2 regions of the Paenibacillus sp. LK1 genome follow, and region 1 is predicted to be linked to the other one. Evidence: riboswitches for the same ligand, from Rfam matches in the RefSeq annotation. Region 1 holds a riboswitch; the other holds the start of a gene.

Region 1 (3,641 bases):
CAACCCTGCATTGTTCGACTGCCGTCTGCTGCCGGAAACGTGATGTCTTGATACTTCATGTTCTTCGCCTGCATGGGATTGGAGAATACAGGCGCTACAGTTGGATTGGATAATACCCAAGCAATATAACCGTGTAGTGCAATGAAACAAAAGAGCAGAAAAAATACAACGGAGAGCAACAACGCCACGACAATATGTTTGAACCGGATCAGCCTCGGTGATAACGAAGAAGGCAGATCTGACACTTTCGTTTGCAGCGGGGCTTCGCTCTGGGATGTCGGATACATGATTGCCCCTCCTTTAAAAATCAAATGAAGATAACAACGAGACGAACAGAGCGGATAAATGATTTTTCTGACTACTTATGAAGCAAAATCTTAATTTAATATATCTTTATCGTATGTTCCAATATAGTCAAAGTCAATTGATTGAGGCCATTTGTTACGCAATTGTTATATAGTTCTGAAGATATATGGGTAACATTTCCTTAGGGTGCAAAATGCAGGGGATTCTAATTTATAAAAAGAAAATATTTACAAATATCCCTATTCCAAATGGCGCTTTTTGGTTTACAGATGAGACCGTTTCTCATATAATTTATGTAACCAAGTTTCATGTGATGAAACATGAGGAGGGCAACTTGCCATGGAAGACCGAAAGTTAACCGTCCGGGCTGTAGAACGGGCGCTGGATATATTATTGTGTTTTACAACCCGCAGTGATCTGGGACTCACGGAAATTGCCAGCCAGATCGGTCTGCACAAGAGTACAGTCCATCGTCTGATGGCTACTTTGGAGGACAAAGGGTTCGTAATCCGGGATGCTGCAACTGAGAAGTATCGACTCGGCATACGCATCTGGGAACTGTCTGCCCATATGTCTCGCAGCGATGATCCTGCCATTTTGCTCCTTCCTGCGATGGAGCGGCTGAGAGATCGACTGGGCGAAACCGTGAGTTTATATCTGCGTGATGGCAGTGAGCGGATTCGAATTCAAGCCGTGCAGAGTGATCAGGCGATTCGTCGTGTAGCTCCGGTGGGCGTCAGACTTCCGTTATCAGTGGGAGCATCCAGCAAAGTGCTGATGGCTTTTGCCACCGAAGAGGACCGCGAAGATCTGATGAATGGACCGGAATGGCCGGTATTTATCGATCCCAAAGTATATTTGGCACAGATGAAAGACATTCTGGAATACGGCTACGCAACAAGTTATGAGGAACGTGAACCGGGAGCCGCAGCAGTATCTGTACCCATAATGGATCGGAAAGGCAACATCGCTGCTGCCCTGTCGGTATCCGGGCCTGTTAGCCGTCTCTCGCAAGAAACGTTGCATGAATACGCACCTGTGTTGAAGGAAGCTGCTACGCAGATGGGGCTTATGCTATCCTGATCTTATTTTCTGGAATTTAAAGGTTGTTTTTATGATTCGGTTGCGCTACTCTGTAATGGATGGCCCAACAGGGTCAGCATAATTGAATATGAATCTGCGGCCTAGATGCTGCAACTTGTTAACGTTACTGGGGGAGTCCGAATTGTCCGGACTGAGACGGAATCGCATGAGATTCCGGACCCTTTGCACCTGATCTGGATCATACCAGCGTAGGGAAGTAATCGGCGATACGATCACGAACACCATATAATTTAACCTATAGATAGGCTCCACTAAGGAGTCTCTATAAGGTGTGTTATTGGTGATGGAGATAAGCCGGTTCCCTTGGGAACCGGCTTTTTTTATACAGTAAACAGGCGAAAGCTGGTGTCAGAGCTGCTTTTGGATAAAGAGCTGGGAGCATTGGCGAGCATTGGGTTCCGATATCTTTTGCCTCGTATGTCTGTATTACTTGAATTGTATGTCTCTATTTTGTGTTGTAGGGTCGCTCTTTCTTTTTCTATGTTGTGGATGGTTTGGAGCCGTGTGCAAGTATTTCAATCCAGGCAAACACTAATGAGGAGGAGACAAGAGCGATGAGTACAGGAAACCGAACGATGGGACAGGACAAGCAGGATCAGCAGTTGGCAAAGGAAAAAGGTACGGCAGGACGGGTTCAGCCCTTCCCGGGCAGCCGCAAAATTTACATTCATGGCTCACGACCTGACATTGCAGTACCGGAGCGTGAAATTGCCCTTCATGACACCAATACTCCTCAAGGAGTGGAGTATAACGAACCGCTGCGTGTCTACGATACGAGCGGACCGATGACCGACCCCGGATTTCATGCCGATATCCGGGCAGGGCTGCCAGCACTGCGTACCCGCTGGATTACGGAGCGTGAAGATGTTGAAGCCTACCAGGGACGAACGGTAAAACCGGAGGATAACGGATTGAAACCTGGAGGAAAGCGAGCTGGAGCCGAGAAGTATCCAGGCTTGCGTGGTAAACCATTGCGGGCACAGGCAGGGCGCTGCGTGACCCAGATGCATTATGCACGGCAGGGAATCATCACGCCGGAGATGGAGTTCGCCGCCATTCGTGAAGGGGTGGAGCCGGAGTTTGTGCGGCAGGAGCTGGCGAGTGGCAGGGCCATACTGCCGTCGAATATCAATCATCCAGAGAGTGAGCCGATGTTAATCGGTCGTCATTTTCATGTGAAGATCAATGCGAACATTGGAAACTCTGCGGTATCCTCCTCCATCGAGGAAGAGGTGGAGAAGATGACCTGGGCGGTACGCTGGGGATCGGATACGGTGATGGATCTGTCCACAGGCAAAGACATTCATACGACCCGGGAATGGATTATCCGCAATTCACCTGTGCCGATTGGAACAGTACCGCTCTATCAGGCGCTGGAGAAGGTCAATGGAGAAGCTGAAGCACTGACCTGGGAGTTGTATCGTGACACGCTCATTGAGCAGGCAGAGCAGGGTGTGGACTACTTTACAATCCATGCAGGCGTGCTGCTGCGTTATATTCCGATGACCGCCAAACGTATGACAGGCATTGTGTCACGGGGCGGGTCCATCATGGCAGCATGGTGCCTTGCACATCATCAGGAGAATTTTTTGTATACCCATTTTGAAGAAATCTGCGAGATTATGAAAAAGTATGATGTGGCGTTCTCGCTCGGAGACGGACTGCGCCCAGGAAGCATCTACGATGCCAATGATGAAGCCCAGATGGCGGAACTGGCTACGCTTGGTGAACTAACGCAAATCGCTTGGAAGCATGATGTGCAGGTGATGATTGAAGGTCCGGGGCATGTGCCGATGCACAAGATCAAGGAGAATGTCGATCTGCAAATGGAGATATGTAAAGAGGCGCCGTTCTATACGCTGGGACCGCTGACGACCGATATTGCACCAGGATATGACCATATTACCTCGGCAATTGGAGCAGCAATGATCGGTTGGTTTGGTACGTCCATGCTCTGTTATGTTACGCCAAAAGAACATCTGGGCCTGCCCAATAAGGATGATGTGCGGGAAGGAGTTATCGCTTACAAGATCGCTGCTCATGCCGCTGATCTGGCGAAAGGTCACCCGCGTGCCCAGCGGCGGGACGATGCGCTGTCCAAAGCACGCTTTGAGTTCCGCTGGAGGGATCAGTTCAACCTATCGCTGGATCCGGAACGTGCGCTATCCTACCACGATGAGACGTTGCCGGCGGAAGGGGCCAAGGAAGCCCATTTCTGCTCCATGTGTGGG
Region 2 (3,641 bases), on a different contig from region 1:
TACCTGTAGGTAACCAAAAGATTAACAATTATGCCATTGGTGGTGGCAGACTGGTGAAGAAAACAGCGATCGTTGGCGGAGTGGATCCGGTGAGTGGAATTAAATACTATTATCCTTCCACATGTAACAATGGCTATAGAGCCGAAGAAGTGTTTACAAATGCTAAACAAGCGGCAGCGCAAGGTTATTTTGAGTATAACTGTTCCATAAATTAAAGGCAGTTTGTTTGAAATATAAAAGCGAGGTTGCGTGAGATGTTTACATTACTTTCAGAAAAGGCGACACCTGTGCTAAAATAGGGTTTCGGAACGATAGTAATGTCCAATAGATAGGAGCAACCTCATCTTATGAGTTTATTGTCAGTAGAGAACGTGAGTCACAATTTTGGAGACCGCACGTTATTTAAAAATGTATCTTTTCGTTTACTTGCTGGAGAGCGTGTTGGCCTTGTTGGTGCAAATGGTGTAGGCAAGTCCACACTGATGAACATCCTTACCGGGAAATTGTTAAAGGACGAAGGGAAGGTTGAATGGACCCCCAAAGTTCGTTATGGATATCTGGATCAGCATACCAAGCTCACGCCTGGAAAAACGATTCGTGATGTGCTTAAGGATGCGTTCCTGCCCTTGCTTGAGTTGGAAAAAGAAATGATGTCCATCACGGATCAGATGGCAGACGCCGATCCGGACAAGCTCGAATTGTTGCTGGAAGAAATGGGTGACATTCAGGAGCAATTGGAGCAAGGTGATTTTTATCTGATTGATGTGAAAGTGGAAGAGATGGCAAATGGACTGGGCTTGTCCGCCATTGGGCTGGATCGTGACGTGGCCGCGCTTAGTGGTGGTCAACGTACGAAGGTATTGCTTGCCAAGCTCTTACTGGAGAAACCAACTGCACTTCTGCTAGATGAGCCGACGAACTATCTCGATGTGGAACACATCGAATGGCTGACGCGTTACCTGAAGGATTACCCGTATGCGTTTATTCTGATTTCGCATGATACGGAGTTTATGAATGAGGTCGTTAATGTTATTTATCATCTGGAATTTGCCAAGTTGACGCGTTATGCAGCGAACTATAACAAATTCCTTGAAATGGCCGACATGAATAAGGCGCAGCATATTGATGCTTATGAGAAACAGCAGGAGTTTATCAAGAAGCAGGAAGATTTCATTCAGCGGAACAAAGCCCGCGCTTCTACTTCCGGTCGTGCCAAGAGCCGTGAGAAGCAGCTCGGTAAGATTGAACGGATTGATCGTCCAGACGAAGCAGCTAAACCCACATTCAAATTCAAGGATGCCCGGGCGAGTAGTAAAACCGTCTTTGAGGGTATTGATTTTGAAATTGGATATTCATATGCATTATTGCCTAAAATGACGATGACGATTGAGCGTGGCGAGAAAATTGCCATTGTTGGATGTAACGGTGTAGGTAAATCCACATTGCTCAAGACTATTCTGGGGAAAATCCCACCTATCAGCGGTAAGACTTTCTTGGGTGATTATCTGGAAACAGCCTATTTCGAACAGGAAGTACGTGCAGGTAATATTACTCCAATCGAAGATGTGTGGAACGAATTTTCTCATTTGACACAGAATGAAGTCCGGGGGCATCTCGCACGTTGTGGATTGAAAAATGAGCATATCACCCGCCCGCTTAACGCGCTTAGTGGTGGTGAACAAGCCAAAGTTCGTCTGTGTAAACTTCTGATGCGTGAAAGTAACTGGATTTTGTTCGATGAGCCTACAAACCATTTGGATGTAACGGCTAAAGCAGAGTTGAAACGTGCCTTGCAAGAATTCAAGGGTACCGTACTGCTCGTATCCCATGAACCTGATTTTTATGAAGGTTGGGTTACCAAAACGTGGGATGTCGAAGCTTGGTCCGAAAAACAATAACGTAATAAATGGAAATGTACGGTGACAAAAAAAGGTGTCTATGGTAACATAGGCTACAGCTTCATATGAACACTAGGGGGGCCGCACGATGCGGCTGAGATGGAAGAATGCGATTCCGGACCCTTCGTACCTGATCTGGATCATACCAGCGTAGGGAAGTGGCGCGTTTCAACTAATGACAAAGAGCTTTATCGATGACTTTGCGATATTGCCTGCAAGATAAATCATGCAACTCTATGTAACAGCGTTGCGACTATGGATGATTTCTATAGTTGTTATGCGTTATGTATAAAGTAATTGCATTGAACAGTCATTCAGTTGATCCATGAATTCTAAATTCGTGGCCACTCCCCTACGGGAGTGGCTTTTTTGTTTTGTATTAGCTTAAATCATGCAAAAGGAGGGCGAACGGGACGGCAATCTTCCACGAACATGTAACTACAAGATCATTCGAACTGCATGTGGTTTCACCAAGTACAGGAGACATGGACTCTTTTCTGAATATTGCTAAGGATATATGGCGGCGGGTCGATTATATCCACATTCGGGAAAAAAAGCTTCCTCTTGAGCAACAGATGTATTGGGCGCAAAGTCTAAAAACAGAAGGTGTTCCATCTAGCCGAATCATTATAAATGGCTTAGATCAGCTGTACCAACATAACTCGCTTGGTGGTGTGCATTGGGGTCAATCAGTTATTCGTAGTTACGATAAGGATGAGTTAAAGAGAGACGATCGGCTCCGCGTAGGCATATCGGTTCATTCTCTGGAAGAAGCAAAAATTGCTGAAGAACGTGGAGCGGATTATCTTTTTTATGGGCACGTCTATGCTTCAAATAGTAAACCTAATTGCGAATCAAGAGGGCTTAGTGCGTTGGCTGAGGTATGCTCCAATGTTTCAATTCCGGTGATCGCGATTGGCGGGATTAGTCCTGAGAAAATTGCTGCCATTCGAACTGCTGGTGCCAGAGGAGCAGCTGTGATTTCAACGATTTGGTCGAACGATGAGCCGAAACTGGCCGCGGCTTCATTGCGACAGGCGATCGAGGATTCAGAGAGGTATGTTGAACCAGGGAGATGAGACCATGAGAGAGGAAGCAAGAAGTCGAAGCAGGAATCGTTCAGGCTATCATCCAGGAATAGTATCGGGAAGTAAAGTTGGAGCGGAAGTTCGAGGCAAGCTTCATGCAGAAACCATTATTGTAGGCGGAGGAGTTATCGGTTGTGCCATTGCATGTGAACTTGCTAGCCGAGGTCATGATGTTCTTCTGGTTGAGCGGGCGCGGATTGCTGGAGGAACTTCCTGTGCAGCTGCCGGGATGCTTGCTGCTGACAGTGAGGAATTCACTCATGCTGTAATGGCGAAGCTTGCACAGAAGAGCAGAGCTTTGCTTCATGAGCAGAAGGAACGAATCAGTTCGCTTAGCGGAGTGGAGATGGGGCTGCAACAGCATGGTTTTATTACTCCTTTTCGTTCATACAGTGAGGTCAGCAGTTACAAAAATAATCGATCGTCTACCTTATCTACAGAACATATTTGGTGGGATCGAGTCGCTGTCCAACAGGAAGCTTCATGGTTAAACAGGGATACGTATGGTGCATATTACAGACCTTCCGAGAGCGAGGTTCTTCCCGTCAATCTAACACAAGCTTATATCAGATCAGCTCAAGCCATGGGTGCGAGGGTGATGGAAGGTGTACAGGATGTCCGTTTGTATACGGATATGAACGGTGTGCAAGGGGTT

Evidence for each region. A riboswitch is a leader RNA that binds a small molecule or an ion and turns the genes downstream of it on or off. The one in region 1 is predicted to bind thiamine pyrophosphate.
Region 2: another riboswitch for thiamine pyrophosphate. It lies ahead of CS562_RS13515 (thiamine phosphate synthase); the one in region 1 lies ahead of thiC (phosphomethylpyrimidine synthase ThiC).

Annotation. Positions count from the first base shown of each region.
Region 1 is NZ_PEII01000015.1:60,998-64,638, reverse strand. Features, by position in the region: gene CS562_RS27125 (alpha/beta hydrolase) at 1-287, opposite strand, end outside; gene CS562_RS27120 (IclR family transcriptional regulator) at 646-1,389, shown strand; TPP riboswitch at 1,509-1,622, shown strand; gene thiC (phosphomethylpyrimidine synthase ThiC) at 1,986-3,641, shown strand, end outside.
Region 2 is NZ_PEII01000005.1:286,252-289,892, reverse strand. Features, by position in the region: gene CS562_RS13525 (hypothetical protein) at 1-215, shown strand, start outside; gene CS562_RS13520 (ABC-F family ATP-binding cassette domain-containing protein) at 348-1,898, shown strand; TPP riboswitch at 1,963-2,072, shown strand; gene CS562_RS13515 (thiamine phosphate synthase) at 2,360-2,977, shown strand; gene thiO (glycine oxidase ThiO) at 2,982-3,641, shown strand, end outside.